One region of the Acidilutibacter cellobiosedens genome, then DNA from elsewhere that is predicted to be linked to it. Evidence: riboswitches for the same ligand, from Rfam matches in the RefSeq annotation. Region 1 holds a riboswitch; the other holds the start of a gene.
What was found. A riboswitch is a leader RNA that binds a small molecule or an ion and turns the genes downstream of it on or off. The one in region 1 is predicted to bind cobalamin.
Positions count from the first base shown of each region.

Region 2: it holds a riboswitch for cobalamin, as region 1 does, so the genes downstream of both, EQM13_RS15085 (pyridoxal phosphate-dependent aminotransferase) here and EQM13_RS01830 (sirohydrochlorin cobaltochelatase) in region 1, are expected to answer to the same signal.

Region 1 covers NZ_CP035282.1:368,161-378,928, reverse strand. Annotated here, with positions in the region: gene EQM13_RS01880 (methyltransferase domain-containing protein) at 1-54, opposite strand, end outside; gene EQM13_RS01875 (M48 family metallopeptidase) at 156-890, opposite strand; gene EQM13_RS01870 (ABC transporter ATP-binding protein) at 1,011-1,805, opposite strand; gene EQM13_RS01865 (ABC transporter permease) at 1,768-2,685, opposite strand; gene EQM13_RS01860 (ABC transporter substrate-binding protein) at 2,682-3,695, opposite strand; gene EQM13_RS01855 (HutP family protein) at 3,905-4,321, opposite strand; gene EQM13_RS01850 (M24 family metallopeptidase) at 4,381-5,457, opposite strand; gene EQM13_RS01845 (ABC transporter ATP-binding protein) at 5,533-6,315, opposite strand; gene EQM13_RS01840 (FecCD family ABC transporter permease) at 6,318-7,322, opposite strand; gene EQM13_RS01835 (ABC transporter substrate-binding protein) at 7,401-8,432, opposite strand; gene EQM13_RS01830 (sirohydrochlorin cobaltochelatase) at 8,466-9,248, opposite strand; cobalamin riboswitch at 9,348-9,528, opposite strand; gene EQM13_RS01825 (cobalt-precorrin-6A reductase) at 9,541-10,305, opposite strand; gene cobJ (precorrin-3B C(17)-methyltransferase) at 10,302-10,768, opposite strand, start outside.
Region 2 covers NZ_CP035282.1:3,130,256-3,141,023, reverse strand. Annotated here, with positions in the region: gene EQM13_RS15130 (SDR family NAD(P)-dependent oxidoreductase) at 1-600, opposite strand, end outside; gene spoVB (stage V sporulation protein B) at 736-2,160, opposite strand; gene EQM13_RS15120 (ribonuclease H1 domain-containing protein) at 2,346-2,969, shown strand; gene EQM13_RS15115 (deoxycytidylate deaminase) at 2,966-3,454, opposite strand; gene EQM13_RS15110 (LURP-one-related/scramblase family protein) at 3,566-4,057, shown strand; gene EQM13_RS15105 (dipeptidase) at 4,150-5,103, shown strand; gene EQM13_RS15100 (CapA family protein) at 5,156-6,229, shown strand; gene EQM13_RS15095 (patatin-like phospholipase family protein) at 6,261-7,454, shown strand; gene nagB (glucosamine-6-phosphate deaminase) at 7,587-8,363, shown strand; cobalamin riboswitch at 8,418-8,595, shown strand; gene EQM13_RS15085 (pyridoxal phosphate-dependent aminotransferase) at 8,765-9,844, shown strand; gene EQM13_RS15080 (precorrin-3B C(17)-methyltransferase) at 9,913-10,638, shown strand.

The DNA.
Region 1 (10,768 bases):
TAAATCGAGATTTAAAATTCCCTGAATATTTTCCGACCAAACTGTATTTGCCATAATACACCTCCCAAAATAAAATTTTAAACAACCATCTATTAAGCCAGCTTACAGCCCCTTCCATCATTCCTACAGTTCTATAATGGTTTAATAGGTCAATCCTACAATGTCAGTTTATATCCGTTCACTTTTAACCATTCTCTTCTTTCAGGATAATCAGGCATAACAGATTCCACAAGAGCCCAGAAATCCTTGGAATGATTCATAAATCTCAGATGACAAAGCTCATGTACAACTACATAATCAATTATAGGAAAAGGCGCCATAATTAATCTCCAATTGAGATTAATATTTTCCTTTGTACTGCAGCTTCCCCACAAAGTTTTTTGATCCTTTATTTTTATTTTCTTATATTTCACTTTTAGCAATAAAGAATATTTTTCAATTCTGTCTTTAACAATTTCAGCAAAATTCTGTCTGTACCATTTAATTAATATTTCCTTTATCACCTGTTTTGAGTTTTCTTTAAGCAGGTTTTCACTTATATACATTTCAATAATATTACCATTGATTATTACTTTAGGTACATTTAAATCTTCCTTTATTATTTTAAAGACATATTCCTTTCCAAGATAAAAGAGGCTTTCACCGTCAGTGAACTCTCTATGCACTGTATTTAAATTCATACTTCGAATTTCATTTATTTTTTTCTCAATCCAAGGAGCTTTTTGTTGTACTATTTCCCTGATTTTCTCTTCGTCAATATACAAAGGTACGGATACCTTGACTTCACCTTTTTCATCAATGGTTATCCCTACAGTTTTCCGCTTGGTTTTGATTAACCTATAAAATATTTTATTCCCCTTGATTCCTAAAAAATATTTATTATCTTTCATATTTATCCTCTAATTTTTTAATTTTGAATGGAGCAAAGGTATATATATATATTATAATATAAATACGGCCAACTAAAATAAAAAAACACGATCTGAGATCATGTTTTTTCATTTTACCGATTATGCGAACATCAAGCGGTCACTAATTATATCCCCTGATTCTTTCTCCGTAAATAAGCTTAAAAGTTTTTCCGGAGTAATAGATTTTTTTTCTTCCCCTTTTATATCCAAAATAATCCTTCCTCTGTGCATCATAACAAGTCTATTTCCCATGGCTACAGCCTGTTTAAGATTATGTGTAACCATAAGGGTTGTTATATTTCCCCTCTTAATTATCTTATCTGTGAGGTTTTCAATAATATTTGAAGTCTTAGGGTCTAATGCCGCCATGTGTTCATCTAAAAGCAGAAGATAGGGATTTGACAAAGAAGCCATTAAAAGAGATAAAGCCTGCCTCTGTCCTCCAGATAGAAGTCCTACTTTTATATTCAACTTATTTTCCAACTCCAAAGATAACTCCGAGAGGAGAATCTTTATATCCGGTATTTTCTTCTTTTCAATCCCCCAAGAAAAACCATATCTTTTATTTTTATTTAATGCCATAGATATATTTTCCAATACTGTCATAGAAGGCGATGTCCCAATTTTAGTGTCTTGAAATACTCTTCCTATAAATCTGCTGATCTTATATTCAGACATATTTGATATTTTTTGTTCTCCTAAAAATATTGAACCTCCGTCACAAGGCACACTTCCCGAAATGATATCTAAAAGAGTAGATTTTCCTGCTCCATTACTTCCTATTATTGTTATAAAATCTCCTTTTTCTACACTAAGGCATAATCCCTTAAAAAGTTTATTTTCATTGACTGTATTTTTATTGAAAGTTTTTTGCAGATTTTGTATTTTCAGCATTTTTTATCCCTCCGGCCACTAAATCCTTTAACCATTTCCTGACTTTTGCTCTCAGCTCGTTATTATAAAGTCCTAAGGCAACCACAACTACAGCAGAAGTGATAAGTTTCAAATCCGTGGCAGGCAGTCCTGCTTTCAAAGCCGCAGCTATACTCGCTTTATAAAGTATGGAACCTAAAATGGCACAAGCCGTTCCCAGCTTAAAGGGAAAAACTCTTAGAATTGTTTCCCCTATTATAATCGAAGCAAGTCCCATAACTACTATGCCGCTTCCCATTCCTACATCTGAAAAACGCTGGTACTGAGCCATGACAGAACCTGCCAAGGCAACCAACCCGTTAGACATCATTATCCCTATCACTTTCACCTTATCAATATCCACACCAAGGGAAGTCACCATTTTATAATTATCTCCCGCAGTTTTTAATATAAATCCAAATTTTGTCTTAAAAAATAAATCAAGAAATATCTTAACAACTAAGGCAAATACAAGTATGACAAATATCGGCGGCATATTCCCCGAAAAAATTGTTTTTACATTAAACAAGGGAGTATTGGATTTACCCATGATTCTCAAATTTACGGAATAAAGGCTTAACATAACCAATATACCCGAAAGTAGATTTGTTATTTTCAGCTTAACATTCAGTATTCCCGTAACAAATCCGGCTGCCATGCCTGCACAAAGAGAGACAAGGCATGACAGTAAAGGATTATATCCTCTAAGTAGAAGCATGGCAGTTACAGATGCTCCTAAAGGAAAGGTTCCGTCAACAGATAAATCCGGAAAATCAAGTACTTTATAAGTTATATAAACTCCTAAAACCATAATCGAAAATAAGAGACCTTGCTCTAATATTCCTATCCAAAAGCTACTCAATTTTCAACACCACCTTGTACTACTTCGGCTTTTTTCATTAATTCATCAGGTATTGATATTCCTAATTTCTTTGCAGCATCTGAATTTATTGTAAGAGAAGTATCCTTAAGAGTTTCTATTGGTATGTCTTTAGGTTTGGAACCATTTATAACTTTGACAGCCATAAGTCCCGTCTGAAACCCAAGTTTATAATAGTCTATCCCTTCCGCAGCAAGAGCTCCGTTTTCTGCTTGTCCCTTTTCAGACCCTATAATGGGTATGCCGGCCTCCGTACATTTTTGTGAAATAATGGCCATAGACGAAACTATTAAATTGTCTGTGGGAACATAAAGAACGTCAATCTTCTTTTTAATAGAATCAATAGCTTGAACGACTTCATTTGTACTTGTAATTCCGTTTTCCACTATTTCAAATCCATAATTATCGGACAATTTTTTGGCCATTTCTACTTGTATCTCAGAATTTCTTTCGCTTGTATTATACAAGATGCCTACCTTTCTGGCATTTGGAATTAATTTTTTAAGGAGTTCAAACTGTTTATCCATAGGAGTGGCGTCACTTGTTCCTGTAACATTTGTTCCCGATTTATCCAAAGATTCGGCTAAACCCGCATCTACAGGATCCGTAACGGCAGTTATAATTATGGGTATATCCTTTGTAGCATTATAAGCTGCTTGGGCCGTAGGTGTAGCTATTGCAAATATAATATCTTTTTTCGCCGATACAAAATTTTGAGCAATAGTTTGGGCTGTAGGAATATCCCCTTGGGCATTCTGAAAATCTATTTTAATATTTTCCCCATCCTTTAATCCTTTTGAACTCAAAGCATCTATAAAGCCTTGTCTTGATGAATCCAATGCGGGATGTTCGCTTATCTGCATTATACCTATTTCTACTACTTTGTTTTCCTTACTTTGATTTTGAGATTTGGAATTGCTGCAACCTGCAGCTAAAGAAGTGAACAACATAAGAACTGTTAAAAAAACTGACAATTTTTGCTTATTTACCATACTACCATCCTCCAATTATGTTTTTTATATAAAAAAAGCTGACAATAGTATTCAGCTTTTTTAAAAATATACTACCTACTACCCTTCCATCCTACAATAAACCGTTTAAAAATTTAAATAATTTTAAATTAGATTTTATTATATAAAACCTAAAATGTCAACATAAAAAATATGTTCCATTTGGAAAATTTATAATATTTGATAAACTATTATAGATCCGGTATAGCTCGATGAGCAAGACCTATAACTATATCGTTTAAATATAAAAGACCCATACTCATAAAAATACATACGCTCAAATGCTCTCCGGCTCGTGCTACTCCAATCTTTCCCCCTATATTGTACCCGTTGGCTTTCAGTCCTATTTGCATCAATGCTTCTCTTGTTGCTCCGATTACAGCACCTTCATGAACATGGCACTCCTTTATAACTCCGCTTCTCTTTGAAGCCACAACAGCCCTTTCTATTATCTTAGGAATAGAGGAATTAAAATCTCCTCCTATATCTACCGCTACGGAAAGTATGCCTCTTTTTTTCAGATCCTTTATTATCGATTCTTCAGAAGCTCTTGAAGATATGGCAAGAGTTATTGCGGCTTTAGCAACATCAAAACTATCAAATGCCATTATTATACCCCCAATTTATATTATTTTGTACTTTTATCGTAAATTCTCCTAATTTTATATTATTCTACTATTATCAAGTCCTTGGGATAATGATTCAACACTTCACACCCGTCTTCAGTAGCAATTACCAAATCCTCTATACGGACTCCCACTTCTCCCGGTATATAAATCCCGGGTTCAATAGAAAAAATTTGCCCCGGCTGAACTATATCAGTATTAGCCGAAGAAACATCCCCAAAATCATGAACATCTATTCCTATGGAATGTCCGAGTCTATGGGTGAAATATTTTCCATATCCTTTTTTCGTAATATAATCTCTTGCTGCTTCATCTATATCACAAAATCTTATTCCTGCTTTAACTTTTTCGATTCCTCTTTTATTTGCTTCAAGAACTACATTATAAACTTCTTTGCTGTGTTCCGATGCATATTTATAAAAAACGGTCCTTGTCATATCGGAACAATAGGAATCCTTTCTGCAGCCCATATCAATTACAACACAGTCCCCTTCTTTTACAGTTGAATTATCCATTGTATGATGTGGATCTGCTGCATTAGCGCCATATCCTACAATAGGGTCAAAGGAATGGCCTTCCGCTCCTAATTCATCCCATATGTCAGAAAGTATTTTCCCCATTTTCTTTTCCGAATATTTCTTTGGCACAAGTTTAACCATTTTATCCATGGCAGTGTCATTTAATTTTGAAGCACTTCTCATAAGTTGTTTTTCAGTTTCATCTTTGCACATCCTTACTCTATCTATAATCTCGGAAGCATTTACAAATACAGTGCCGCCTTTTAGTTCCATAAGCTTCAACAGAAAATGAGCAGGCCAATTCTTATCAATACCCATTGGCTTATCCTTTTCAATATATTTCACCAATACATCTACAGGATTCTGCACATCATTGTACCATACAATTTCCGGTCCCAAGTCTTCGCTTATTGGAAATAATTCATTTACAAACAGTTTATTATCCCCATTTAACGTTATATAAAGTGCAAGCATTCTTTCCCCGGGAAAAATCCATTTCCCTGTAAGATAAAATATAGCTGACGGATCGGAAACTATAATCTGAGGCAATTTCTTCTTTTCCATAATTTCTAAAACCTTTTTAAGTCTTTCCTGTATCATTAAATTCAACTCCTTAATATATTATTTATATCAATAATATAATTGATTCCTCAAAAAGTAAATAAGGACAAAATTTTAACCAATAACATTTTTAGGAATAAAATAAGGACAATTATTTACTTTATCATCATATATGTCCGCTTCTATTTTAAAAACTTCTCTTAATAATTTCTCATCCATTATCTTATCCGGCGGCCCTTGATTCCATAGCTTACCGTCTTTTATAACCAAAATTGTATCCGAATATCTTGCGGCTTGGTTTAAATCATGCAAAACCATCACTACCGTTAATCTCAGTGTTCTGTTTAATTCCCTTACCAATTCTAAAATTTCTACCTGATAGGATATATCAAGAAATGTAGTAGGCTCATCGAGCATAAGTATCTTAGGCCTTTGAGCCAAAGACATGGCTAACCACGCTCTCTGTTCTTCTCCTCCCGACAAGGTTGTAACAAATCTTTTTCTCAACGGAATAAGACCGGTTTTTTCCAACGCCCAATTTATTATATCCGTATCTTCTTTACTAAGCCTTTTCCCAAATTTTAAATGAGGGTACCTGCCGTATGATACCAATTCTTCCACAGATATATCGGATGCTATATTCTTTACCTGGGGCAGCATAGATAGTTTTTGAGCAATGACCTTAGTATTCATATCCTTGATATTGGTTCCGTCTAAGTAGATATTACCTCTTGCCGGCTTTAAGCATCTGCCCATAGCTTTAATTAAAGTTGATTTTCCTGAACCGTTAGGCCCTATAACGGTAACTATTTGTCCGGAATCTACATTAAAGCTTATATTTTTCACAACATTCTTGTCTCCATAATTCACATCTAAGTTTTCAACTTTTAATTCCATATTTAATACTCCTTCTTTCTTCTTAGTAAATATAAGAAAAACGGAGCTCCCAATGCTGACATTATAATTCCTACAGGTATTTCCATAGGTGCAAACATTACTCTTGCGAGGGTATCACATAGCATGACTACAGTAGCTCCCGTAAAAATAACTGCCGGCAGTAAATATCTATAATCAGAACCTATAAACAATCTCGTCATATGTGGTACTATAAATCCTACAAATCCTAAAAGCCCTACAACGCTTACAGCACTTCCTGCCAATAAGGACGAAATTATAATAAAGGCAAACCTTGTTCTTTCAACATTTAATCCAAGGCTTGTAGCTACTTCGTCTCCCATCATCAGTATATTCAGTTTGTTTGGTATCAATAAAATCAAAAAAATCCCTATAGCTGCATAAGGAAATATAATTTTTACCTGCTGCCACGTAGTAGATGAAAGGCCACCCACCATGAAGCCTATAACTCCTGCCACTTTGTTTGGATAAAACGTCATCAAAGCGTTTGTTCCCGCTCCCAATAAGGAAGAAACGGCAACTCCGGCCAGTATCAATCTCGTTGGTACAACACCTTCCTTCCACGCTAAAAAATATATAAAAAGTGTGGCCAGCAGTGCACCTATAAATGCACCTATAGGTGCCAAATAGTAGAAATCCGGAAAGAGTATCAGAATTAATAATGTCATAAGTCCGGCTCCAGAGGAAACTCCTATGATATTTGGCGCCGCTAATGGGTTTCTCATAACACCCTGCAATATGGCTCCCGATAATGCAAGGCATGTCCCAACGAGGGCTGCTACTATAGTTCTCGGCAATCTGACGTTCCATATTATTTGATAGTTCACTGTGGATTTTTCAAAGAATACCGCATTTATTATTTCCTTTGGATGTACCTTTACCGCTCCATTTCCTATGCTTATAAAAAAACTGATTACAGTCAAAGCTATAAAAATCAGTAAAATAACCTTCTTTTTAATTCTTTCTTTTTTTATATTGCTATCAGTCATATTTTATTCCCCTTAGTATTAAGCATTTCAATAGCTGTATAGTCTTTATATAAAGACTATACAGCCATGCCAATCTTTTTATTTGAATATATCCGGATAAAGTATTTTTGCTAAGCCTTCATAAGCATCGGGATATTTTGCATTTGGTTTATATAAGTACAAGTCCTTAGAAAGAATTATATATCTGTCATTCTTCACAGCAGTAAGAGAGCTCCAAGCCGGATTATCTTCCACATCCTGTTTCAATCTTGCCATTATTTCCTCTTTATCGCTTCCCATAGTTTGTACAAATATGAAATCCGGATCTTCCTGTATTATTTTTTCCATGCTGAAGACCTTTGCATCAGACGAATTTGCCGCAGTATCGGATATATTTATGGTGTTTAAATCCTTGAGCATTTCCCCCACCATTGATTCCGAATTCCTGACTGTAATATTTTTAGCAGTAGCAAATACTATTAGCACTTTATATTTTTTGTCCTTCGGTACTTTTGCTATTATTTCATCTACTTTCTTCTTTACTTCATTGGTGTGTTTTTCATACAGGTCTTCTCTTCCGGTAATCCCCGTGAAAAGCCTTACAGTCATATAATAATCCTTTAAATAGGTATTAGCTAAATCAATAACCTGAATGTTATTTTGTTCTAACGACGGAATCAGGGATGCTTGACCTTTAAAGTCATTAGTCAAAATGACTAAATCGGGTTTTAATGCTAATATCTTTTCAAGGCTCGGAGAACCGGGGCTTCCTACAACTTCAGCGGATTTAGCATTTTCAATAGGTTTTTCCTCGGCTTCTTCTACCTTTCCTATTACTTTTCCGCCACAGCTGTCCCAGATGTCAAGATAGGAATTGTATAAGCAGACAACCCTTTCAGGGTTCTTTTTTATGGTTACTTCTTTTCCCCTGGCATCTGTAAATACTACATTATCCTTATTAACAGTAACCCCGTATTCTGATACTGGTTTATTCTCTTCTTCTTTCTTCGTTTCTTCTTTAGCATCATCATTATCCGAACCGTTTACATCTTTAGTATTTTGACATCCGCTAAATATTGATACAGCCATCACAACTACCAAAAATAATAACAACATCTTTGTCTTTTTCATATTTCATTCCTCCTAAAATATTCTTTTCAATAATCAGTTATTTTCTATGATGGTTTTTAAGTGAGATATAAATATATCTTGAATTTTTTTATTCTGACCTAATCCAAGCATATTCACTTCAACCTCAAAACCGCCTTTGATTAACGTATTCTTCCATGAACTGCCTTTATCGCCAGCCATATCGTTGATTACGTGATCCCCCGTTACCAACATAAAGGGCATTAGTATAATTTTTTTTATCTTTCTCCGGAAGAGTTGAGGTATTATATTCCCTAACGTTATACTTCCTTCCATTGTTCCGATAAATATATTGTCTGAATATTCCTTTCTAAAATATTTTTCCAACAGACTATAACTGGTATCCGAGCTATGATCTGTACCATGTCCCATAAAAACCAATGCCTCATCAGGTTTAATTTGCGGAATTTCAATTGAATTTACTGTCCTTTCATAATCTGTATCATCGTATAACAGCGGTACTCCTATTTTTACAATGATATCCTGATTTTCTTTTTTAAACAATTCTGCCTGATTTACGAGCTTATTGTATTCATGACCTGGTATTATATGAAGGGATTGTATATATATTTGGGAAATACCTTCGTTTTTCATCTTCCCCAATGCTTCTGTTACATTATTTACTGATATTCCATCCCTTTTCTTAAGTTTATTAATCACCATCTGGGAAGTAAAAGCCCTTTCCGTATAATATCCGTTAAACTCCTTCTTCACCCTCTTTTCTATGCTTTTTATACATAATTTTTCGGCTTCCTCAAAGGTGGTGCCAAAACTTGCCACAATAATTCCTTTCTCCATTATTCCCTCCTTATCTCAAATAAAAAAACCATGGCCTTTTCTGCTATGGTTATATATAAATAAAACTTACATGTAAACAACCACTTCCCTCCGAAGGCTTATTTATAAAAGTTACAGGCAGGTCTCCTGGCTAATAGTTCATCCTACTCTCAATACCTTCCCAGAAAAGCTTCCAGTGGTAATTGTATGATTTCGTTCCTATTTACAGTAGCGGGGGCTGCAGCGGATTTTTCACCGCTTTCCCTTTTAATTTCAAAAAACCTGTAATTTTAAGCTATTTAATTATACAAGATTATTTCTTTAAATCTTTATCAATAACTTTAATTATATCATATATATTATCATATAAATTTATATAATTTATTTTAGGGCGTTTTATCAACACCACATTTACTCCTGTTTCTATAGCTCCTTTAATTTTTTCTTCGGTTCCTCCTTCATCTCCGCTATCCTTAGTTACCATATATTTTATATTATAATTATTATACATGGCCTTATTGAATTCCTTCGTAAAAGGTCCTTGGGCCGCTACTATCTGCTTTGGAAGAAGCCTCAGGTCCTCACATTTCTTTATCACAGAATAGGTAGGCAAAACCCTTGCATACAGTCTGTCAATCTCTAAAGATGAAGTAAAAAGCTGAAGGTTATTGCTGCCGACAGTCAAAAGTATATTTCCTTTAGTTCCCTTTAAGTATGATATAGCTTTATCATAATCGGGAAAACAAGATACTCCATCTGTTTTCTCATAGGAGTTTCCCTTTCTTTCATATCTCAAATATTTTATTCCCGTAGATTTACATGCTGCCATGGCATTAACCGAAACCTTTTCGGCATAGGGATGAGTAGCATCTACTATACATTCTATTTTTCTTTTCCGTATTAACTTTTCCATATCATCTTGTTCCATTTTCTCGGATATTACTTCCACATTACAATCGGATTCTATTAGTATTCCTCCATACTTCGTAGCTGTAGAAGCTATAACATCATATCCTTTTTGAAACAATAGTTCTATTATTTTTCTTCCGTCGGATGTTCCCGACAATACCAATATCATAGTGCATACCCTCTCGGTGTTATCATTTTTCCCTTTGCCATATAGGTATGTGAATTTCCGACAATAATTGTGGTAAACATATCTATATCATATTTAAGCATATCTTCAAGTGTAGTTATAACACATGATTCTCCCTTTCTTTTAGCGTTCCTGACTATCCCCACTAACGTATCATTTTTTTTATATTTAAGAAGTATTTCTCTTGCTTTTTCTATTTCCTTTTGTCTTCCCTTGCTCTTAGGATTATACAAACATACTACAAAATCCCCTTCTCCTGCGCAGTGAAGCCTTTTTTCAATTAAGCTCCAATCCGTAAGTAAATCACTTAAACTTATAGTAACATAGTCGTGCATAATAGGCGCTCCCAGAGAAGCCGCCGCTGCATTTGCAGCAGTAATCCCCGGTACTACTTCTACCTCTACGGAGCTTTTGCTTTTAAAAACTATTTCCAAAATTATTCCCG
Region 2 (10,768 bases), 980 kb from region 1:
GCGAGCCAATAATGGCATGGGAGTATCGGGGCCTCCGGCTTTTTCAAAAAACGGCGTAAAATTAGCAACGGGATAAACAGGTATTATTTTGACATTTTTGGGGCGTTCCATACGGTATGTTCGTACAAATCCGTCAAGTGCAAATTTTGTAGAATTGTAAAGGGAAAATCCCGGGAGTACCATTTTTCCTAAAGCAGAAATGGTGACCATAAAGATTAAGGGTTCCGTTTTGTTATTTTCAGTTAGTTTTTGTAAAGTATAAATTGGGGATATTACATTTGTCTTATATATTTGTTCGATTTTCTCCCAATTTGAGTTTCCAATTTTGCCGTAATATGCAAAGCCTGCATTTGCGACAAATATATCTATTCCACCCATTAATTCGGTCGCTTCTTCAAGCATGCGATCAACTTGAATAGGGTCAGATACATCACATGTAATCGTCTTTATGCCACGATTTCCCAGTTCATCAATAATTCTCTGAGGATTCCTTGATACACCGACTACAGAAGCTCCGGATGCAGATAATCGCTTTAAAAGAGCCCATCCGATTCCGGAAGATGCACCAGTAATAACTATTCTCTTACCTTTCAGATTCATAAATACTCCACCTTTTTATTACTATTTTAAATTTTGACACTCTCTGTTTATTGATTAACCTTTAATATATTCTTATGTAATTTTATTATACTATTATTTTTCAAGTATAGTAATTATTGAAAATATATTAAAAATTTAAAAGGATATTAGTTTTATTATATTTGAAGCTATTTTTATACAGTAGAAGAATAACAAAGCCAACTGAAGGTATATTATGATATTTGTTAAACTGAATTTTAAATTTAAAAATTTATTGATTTCAATTCCATTCATGATTAATGTTACAATGGCTGTTACAATCATCTCTATTCCACATCCTAAAATATTTATGGAAGGGACGGCCGTAAGAAAAAATATAATCAAGATTTCAATTACGGCTGCTATTAAAGAATTTTTGAGGATGGTTTTTTGCTTTCCCAATCCGTTTAATATACTGTTTGTAGCAGCAGCAGTATATGATATGGGGGCAGACAGTGCAGCAAATCGAATATAGTTTCCCAGATCATTTCTGTTATAGAATACTCTTCCCAGATTGTCTCCCCAAATTAAGCATATTATTAATACAGAAAGTCCTAAAATAAAAGAAATTTTAATTACGGAACTAATTCTTTTTTTTACTGCTTCTTTGTGTTTTATAACTAATTTTTGGGACAGATCAGGAATTAGAACGATAGAAATAGCAAATATAATAATCATGGGCAGAGAAACAATATTTACAGACATATTAGAAAATTTTCCTATCATAGTTAATGCTTCTTCGTAGGGGATGCCTCCAGCTACTAATCTTTTGGGGATGAGGAGGGTAGATACGGTAAAAAATATTGTAGATATGAATTCGTTTAAGCATAAAGGAAGTGATATAACAAGAATATTTTTTATTAATGTTTTGGTTCTATCAGGTTGTTCGGAAAAACGATTATGATATTTTTTTATATTTACTTTATAATATAGAAACAGTAAAACAAGGGATATGAATTCTCCCGATGATATAGTTATATTTGCGGCTGTTACCTTAGCCGTAATTGAGCCGGGGGAATAGAATTTGAATATAAATGATATTATAAATATTCTTGCCGATTTTTCAAAAACATCAATTACTGCTGGTATTCCTACATTAGCAATACCATAAAAATAACCTTTAAATGTATTGGAAAGAGTCATAAAGAATATGGTGCCGCAGGATATTCTTAAAGCATAAATGACTCTTTCGTCTTTTATAATAAATTCACTTATTGGATTTATCAATAGAAACAATATAAATATAATAAAAATGGCCCATATTACATTTAATGTAAGTATTGTCCTCATACTTTTTATAATATTATTATACTGATATTTTACTTTATATTCGGCTATTATTTTGGATAGGGCGGTTAACATTCCTCCGCATATCAGGCATAGGGATATCCTATTTATGGGCATAATAAGGCCGTTTAGGGCCATTCCGTCGGCTCCCAATTCTCTTGAGAGGGCTATGGAATACATAAATCCTAAAATTCCCGTGATGAGATTTGATAGAATAAGTAAAATTGAATTCTTTATAAATGCATCTTTCTCCATAATTTTCCTCTTATTCTTCAAAAAAACTTTATACCTTCTAATAATACGATATTAATATACTATTAAAGACAACATGGACATATGTGTTAAATTTCTTATGAAAATTGTAATGGTATTTCAATAATATATTGTTTTAGTTGCTGATTTTTGGTACCCTATAAATATAAAATGTTTTGAGGTGAATTATGAAGAAAAAATATTACGCTGTAAAAAAAGGTATAAACATAGGTATATATAATAGTTGGGGAAAATGCGAAGAACAGGTAAAGGGGTATCCTCAAGCGGAATATAAAAGTTTTTTAACGCTTAAGGAAGCAGAAGATTATTTAAATGGAATAGAAAATGAAGGAATAGTTAGGAGAGATAAAAAGGTTGAAGATTTAGAGGATGGAGAGATGATTGCCTATGTAGATGGAAGCTTTGATAAAGAATCAGGATATTATGGATATGGAGCTGTTCTTATTACAAAGAAGGGAAAAGAGGTGTATAAAGGAAGGGATAATAAAAAAGAAAAATCTGATATGAGAAATGTTGCGGGAGAAATAGACGGTTCCATGACGGCTATGAAAATTGCTTTAGAAAGAAACATTCGTACATTATATCTTTACTATGATTATGCGGGAATTGAAAAATGGTGTACAGAGGAGTGGAAAAGAAATAAAACGGAAACAAAGGAGTATAATAAATATTATAATTCAATTAAAGACAAGTTAAAAGTTATATTTATAAAAGTAAGAGCCCACAGCGGTAATAAATATAATGAAGAAGCCGATGGGCTTGCTAAATCGGCTTTAAAGAACAATGATTAGTATCCTGCAGTTCCGTTTAATGATTCATCATTTTCAATCCAATATCTTACATTGATTGTTCTGTAATCATCTTTAGAATCTCTGATTATTACATTTTCAATTCCAGAGTTTATTATCAATCTTTTGCACATTGAACAGGGGTTGGCATTGAGAATTAATTCTCCTGTTTTCATTTCCTTTCCCACAAGATATAATGTTGCTCCAATCATATCTTTTCTTGATGCACTGATGATTGCATTTGCTTCTGCATGAACAGAACGGCACAGTTCATATTGAGTACCTCTTGGAATGTTGAGCTTATCTCTAATACAGTATTTTAAATCGCAACAGTTACTTCTGCCTCTTGGTGCTCCTGTATATCCTGTAGAGATAATTTCATCGTTTTTTACAATTATTGCTCCAAAATTTCTTCTAAGACATGTCCCTCTTTCTGCTACTACTTCCGCAATATCTAAATAATAATTAGTTTTATCTCTTCTTTCCAATATAATTCCTTCTTTCCTATGATATTGATTAATAATATTATATAATATTATTGAAACAATTCAATAAATATAATATCTGCAAGTTATTTTAAATAAGGAGGGACTGATAAAATGAGATATTTAGTAAGAGAAAGAATATTTTCTATCGGTGATAAATTTGATATCCAGGACGAATCGGGACGAAATGTATATGAGGTAGCAGGAAAGGTCTTTTCTTTCGGAAATAAACTAAACATATTTGATATGTCGGGAAATAACTTAATATACATTGAACAAAAAATATTTAAATTTTTACCGGAATATTATATATATATGGGAGATAAGATTGTAGCTAATGTAAAAAAGGAGTTCACATTTTTTAGACCTAAATTCAATATTTTTAGTGATTTTGGAGATTTTACGTTGGAAGGAGATATATTTGCCCATGACTTTTCCATATTTAAAGATGGAAACGAAATTTGTAGGGTAAATAAAAAGTGGATTTCCATTTCAGATGCTTATGGAGTGGAAATATTCGGAGATGAAGATCCGGCTTTTATATTGGCATTATGTATAGTGTTTGATCAAGTGCTTTATGACAATAACGGTAGTAAAAATGCTTGAGATATATGATTATTAAACCTAAAGTTGCTGGAGTATTTTAGAATATATATTGTAAGTATGTTACAATTTTATTAATAAAAGGAGATGCTGTTATGAATTATAAACATATTCACGAGAATTCCATAGTTATAGATGCTCATTCGGATATACCTCTTCATATGTATCAAAATAGGATGAAGAAAAAGAGAATATTAACTGAAACTCATATACCTTTATTAAAAAGAGGAGAAGTCAATATTGTATTTATAGATTTATTTGAAGAGCTTCATCCGGAAGGTTCTTTAAAGGAAGCGATGATTCAGATTTCTGAGTTGTATGGAGAATTGGATAATTGTTCCGATGCAATACTTATAAAAACTAAAGATGATTTAAATGAAGTACTTAAAGGGGAAAAAATAGGATTTGTTTTGTCGGCCGAAGGATTGGAGTTTATAAGTAATGAAGTCTCCATGCTTAGAGTTTTTTATGAACTTGGCCTTAGATGTGCAATGCTTACATGGAATTGGAGAAATTATTTGGCAAGCGGAACATATGAAAATGGAGGTTTAAGTTTAATGGGAAAAGAAGCAATAAAGGAAATGAACAGGTTGGGGATAATAGTGGATGTCTCCCATTTAAATGAAGAAGGATTTTGGGATATTGTTGCTATTTCGACAAAGCCAATTATAGCTTCTCATTCAAACGCCAAAAAAATTACAAATCATGTAAGAAATCTAACTGATGATCAAATTAAAGCAATTGCTAAAACTGGAGGAGTTATAGGGCTTAATTCTTATTTTACAAGTAAAGAAGGACAAGGGAAAGAAACTTTGGAAACTTATATGGATCATATGGAGTATATGATAGAAACAGCGGGGGAGGATCATGTAGGACTGGGATTTGATTTCAACATGTATTTGGGATCCTTTGGGGCAGTTGGATTGGAAGATTGTACTTGTATTCCTAATGTTACTAAAGAACTTATAAATAGAGGGTATAAAGAGGAAACTGTGAAAAAAATACTTGGAGGAAATTTTGTGAGAGTATTAGAAAGTATTTTACCCTAATTTGTGCATAGAATATATGTGGAAGAACTTTTAATTAGGGGAGGTAACGCCTATGAAGAAATACTTATTCATTTTTATAATAATCTTAATTTTCTTAAATAGTGTAGGGTCCGCGGAGGAAATGAAACCTAAGGGAAGTATAGATATAAATTTAGTGGGAGATATACTTCTTGACGGAACTATTAAAAAGTATATTGAAAAAGAAGGCACTGAGTACCCATGGAAAGAAGCAAAAACTTATTTGAAGAAAGAGGATTTAAATGTTGGAAACTTGGAATGCAGTGTTACTAATAAAGGCACTAAATGGAAAGATAAACAGTTTAATTTCAGGATGAACCCTGAGGATCTTCAAGGGATAAAAGATGCAAATATAGAATTAGTTACATTAGCAAATAACCATGTTATGGATTATGGCTATGACGGACTTTTGGATACATTTAAATATTTGGACAGCTATGGGATAAAATATACGGGTGCGGGAAGAACAAAAAAGGAAGCAATGAATGGAGTGGTAATTGAAAAAAATGGAGTGAAAGTAGGAATAGTTGCTTTTTCAAGAGTAATTCCCGACGTAAAATGGTATGCTACGGATAAAAGAGCAGGAATCATAAGTGCTTATGAACCTTATGTAAATGAAATGTATAAAAAAATTAAAGATATGAAAGAGAAAGCAGATATAGTAATTCTTTCTATTCACTGGGGAATTGAAAGAAATGATATTCCCAGAAAAAATGAAATATCTATTGCAAGGAAAGCCATAGATTCTGGTGCGGATATAATTATGGGACATCATCCCCATGTGCTTCAGGGGATAGAAATATATAAGGGAAAACCGATTTTTTATAGTCTTGGGAATTTTGTATTTAACTCTCGAGATAAATTAAGCACAAAAACTATGATAGGTCAGGTTAAAATTGTGGATAAAAAGGTATCTGAGGTAGAAGTTATCCCCATGAAAATAATAAAATCCAGGCCAATTTCTGTAACGGAAAAAGAAGGGTTGGGAACCACTAATTATCTGAATAATATATCAAAAAATTTTAATACTAAGATTTTAAAAGATGGAACAGTGAAATATTTAAAAAAGGTAGGAATATCATATAAATTCCAATTTATAAGTTTGTAACGAAAGAATAAGGGAAAAGAAGGTGAACTTAATGAGAGGATTAGTATTAGAAGGTGGTGGAGCAAAAGGAGCATACCATATTGGTGCTTATAAAGCTTTAAAAGAAATGGGAGTGGAAATAGACGGAGTAGCCGGAACCTCTGTAGGAGCATTAAACGGAGCGATGATTGCCCAAGAAGATATAGATAGAGCTTATGAGTTGTGGAATAACATGACTTATTCTCGAGTTATTAATGCGAATGATGAGGATATAGAAAAGATAAAAAAGGGAAAATTGAAAATTGAAGATATAAAAGATATATCAGAAAAAATAAAGGGAGTAATTTCCGAAAAAGGTGTTGATATAACTCCATTAAAGGAACTTCTCTATGATGTGATAAATGAAGAAAAGGTGAGAAGGTCTGGAAAGGATTTTGGAATTGTGACAGTTTCTTTAACAGATTTAAAACCTCTTGAAATTTATATTGAAGATATTCCTCAAGGAAAGTTAGTGGAATATTTAATGGCAAGTGCTTATCTTCCCGTTTTTAAGAGGGAAAAGATCGATGGGAAGGACTTTATAGATGGAGGTATCTATGATAATGTTCCTATGGGACTTTTAATAAATAAAGGTTATGAGGATTTAATTGTTGTCAGAACTCATGGTTTAGGAAGAAATAGAAGGATAAATAAAAAAAATTTAAATATAAGATATATTTCTCCGAGAGAAAGTCTGGGAAGGACTCTGGACTTTGATACGAAAACCTGTAGGTTTAATTTGAAGCTTGGATATTTTGATGCTTTTAAAGCTATTAAACAACTCAAAGGAAATAAATATTATATTATTCCAAAGAAAGACGAAAATTATTTTGTTGATGTTCTTTTAAACTTGAATGAAGAGAAAATCCTTGAAATTGGGAAAATATTAAAAATAGAAGAAGTTCCTTATAGAAGAGCGTTATTTGAATTTATAATACCAAAACTGAATAATATTCTTGGATTAGATAAAAAGAATGATTATGAAGATATCTTAATAATGTTTTTAGAATATTTGGCCGAAGAATATGAAATGGAAAGATTTAAAATATACGGTTATGAGGAATTTTTAGAGAACGTTATTGAAAGACATAAATATAATAGCCAAGATAATGCTTTATTTTCAAAACTGGTCATGAGGATGGATATATTAGGTAAATTTTCAAAGAGCGAAATAATTAAAGAAATTGCGAATATAGTGTTTTTTTAGCCAGTATATTTGACAAGTAAGCTGGAATTTTTTATAATTGTATATACAAGATAACAAATATAGTACAACAATAGTAAAAATTAAAATGGTATGTTGATTTTGTAATTTTAAGTAATATTGGGAGGTAATGACATGAATGTTGTTGTCGTAAATGATTATGATGAAATGAGCAAAAGGGCGGCCAGTATTATTGCCAGTCAAGTTATTTTAAATCCAAAAAGTGTTTTAGGATTTGCAACGGGAGATACACCTATTGGAACCTATAAGGAACTTGTAAAAATATATAAGGAAGGATATATTGATTTTAGTGATGTTGTAACTTTCAATCTTGATGAATACTATAGCATTTCAAAAGAAAATCCTCAGAGCTATAATTTTTATATGAAGAATTATTTATTTAATCATATCAATGTAAAAGATGAAAATATTCATATGTTAAATGGGATGTGTGATGATATAGAAAAGGAATGTACAAGCTATGAAAATTTAATCAAAGAATCAGGGGGAATAAATCTACAGATTCTCGGGATAGGCAGAAATGGCCACATAGGGTTCAATGAACCTAATGCGAATTTTGAAGGGGTAACCCATCTTGTACATTTAGATAAAGGCACTATAAATGCAAACTCAAGATTTTTTAATTCTGTCGAAGAAGTTCCGACCAAAGCTATAAGTATGGGAATAAAAACTATTATGAGTGTAAAAAAAATTTTGCTGTTGGCCAGCGGTATCAAAAAGTCGGAAGCTGTTTACCATGCCGTAAATGGACCGATTACTCCTAAAGTTCCGGGATCAATATTGCAATTGCATCCGGATGTGACGCTTATTTTAGATAAAGAAGCGGCCTATAAAATTAGTAGTAGAAATGAAAAATACAGGAATTTATCAATTGTGGAAGGAAAAAAGTGATAAAAACAATTTTGACAGAGAACATGGGAAGTGATATTATATAATAGACTTATATAATTATAATATTATTTAGGTTCTATATTTATATAGATTAAAAGGGAAAGCGGTGAAAATCCGCTACAGCCCCCGCTACTGTAAACGGTTACGAATTCCATATCCACTGGCGAAAGCTGGGAAGGGGGAAGGAGGCTAAGCCGTAAGTCAGGATACCTGCCTTATTAATAGTGAAAGCATTCTTTCGGAGGGAAGGAAATTGTTTAATGTTGAGTTGTCAAAACTTTTAAGCAAGTTCAGGGATTCCGAGAGAGGGATTCCTTTTTTTATATAGTAAAAGCCTAATGTTGCTAAAATGTTTTAAGGATGTTGTATGTTGATCAATTTTTTGTAAAGGAAGTGAGGAAATGGATTTTTTACTTATGAACCATGGAGGAGATATAACCACATATAGAGATTTATATGATGGAGAACTGGTAGATTTCAGCAGCAATATAAATCCTTTAGGTCCACCGGAAGGGTTATATGATGAACTTAAAAACAATTTTAACAGTTTAACTATATATCCGGATATACAGTATAGAACTTTAAAATCTAATATAGGAAAATATTTAAATTGTGATTGTTCAAATATAGTTGTTGGGAACGGGGCAGTTGAAGTGATAAATAATTTTATTCAATTATTTGATAGAGTAGTGACATTTGTGCCCTGTTTCTCGGAATATGAGAAAAGAGGAAAGGTATTAAAAAAGGAAATATGCAAAATCCCCTTATCTCCGGATTTTACAATAGACATAGATTCAGTAAAAAGAAATTTAAAGAAAGGTGATATCTTAATATTGGGTAATCCCAATAATCCTACAGGGTTAAGGATAGAAGAAGATAAACTTAAATTAATATATGATATTGTTAACTTAAAAGAAAGTTTTTTACTTCTTGATGAAGCTTTTTTTGAATTTTGCCCTAAGGATTATGACAGCATAAAAATGTTTAAAGATAAGGATTATGATAGAATAGCCATAATCAGAGCAGCAACCAAGTTTTTTGCTCTTCCGGGGATTAGGCTCGGATATGCCTGTACTTCCAATAAAATGGCTAGGGAATATGAAAAGGTGGAATTGCCTTGGAGTATTAATTCTCTGGCTGATTGCAGCGGAAGATATATTTTTGGCTGTGAGGAATATATAGAGAAAAGCAAAAATTATATTCAAGGGGAAAGACAATATATGACGAAAGCCCTTATGAAGATAAAATTTATCAATTTATATCCTACTCAGTCTAATTATATACTTATAAAAAGTCGAAAGTTTAATGAGAATTTTCTCTTTTACTATTTTCTGAAGAGAGGAATACTCATAAGAAAATGTTCATCTTTTGACGGCTTAGATGATAAGCATATAAGATTGGCGATAAAGAACAGAAAAAATAACGAAAGAGTTATAAAGATATTTAAAGAATTGGAAAATGTCGAAGAAAATATGAGTTAAATAATTGTTTTGGCAATATTTATATATAGTAAATAATAGTATGAGAAACAAGCGAGGAGAGGGTTTAGGTGGCAAGGTTATATATAGTAGGAATAGGTTCCAAAGGAAAGGATGACATGACTTTAAGAGCAATAGATGCAATAGAAAAATCAGATGTAATAGTAGGAGATAAGACTTGTTTAAAGTATTTGGGAAGTTTGGCAGATGGCAAGGAAATATTTCCAATCAGAATGAAAGAAGGAACTGAAGGGTGTAAATATTCTATAGGGAAGGTAAAAGAAGGGAAAACAACTTCAATATTAGTCTATGGTGATTCCTGTCTTTATGGAATAGCAGGGTATGCCTTGAAAGTTTCTTATGATATCGAAGTAGAGGTAATTCCAGGGATTACAACAGTATCATTTGCCGCAAGTAAATTAGGTGCTCCCATAATGGATGATTTTTGCTATATTAATCTGAGCGATTTTGCTGTTTCATGGGAAGCAATTGAAAAAAGGATACGATATGCATCTATGGGAAATTTTGTTATAGTATTATATTGTTATAAAAAGAGAGAAAAAATATTTTATATTGAGAAAGCTGTGGAGATAATGCTTAATTTTAAGCTTCCTTCCACCCCTGTAGGAATAGTAGAAAATTTGGATGACCAAGACAAAGTAATTATTACTACTTTAGGAGATATTAATTTTGAAGAGATAAGTATGGACAGCATAATTATGATAGGAAATAGTAAAACATATATAAAGAGCGGCAAAGTGATTACTTCCGGAGAAGAAAATGCCTTAACTTTATAGTAAATGAAAAATAAAAATACTGTATTCGAACTATATTCTTGTTCTTAAAATTTATATATGGTAATATATATATTAAGATTAAATATCAATTAAAATCAAGTTGTTTTACCAATGATAAATTTAAATATTT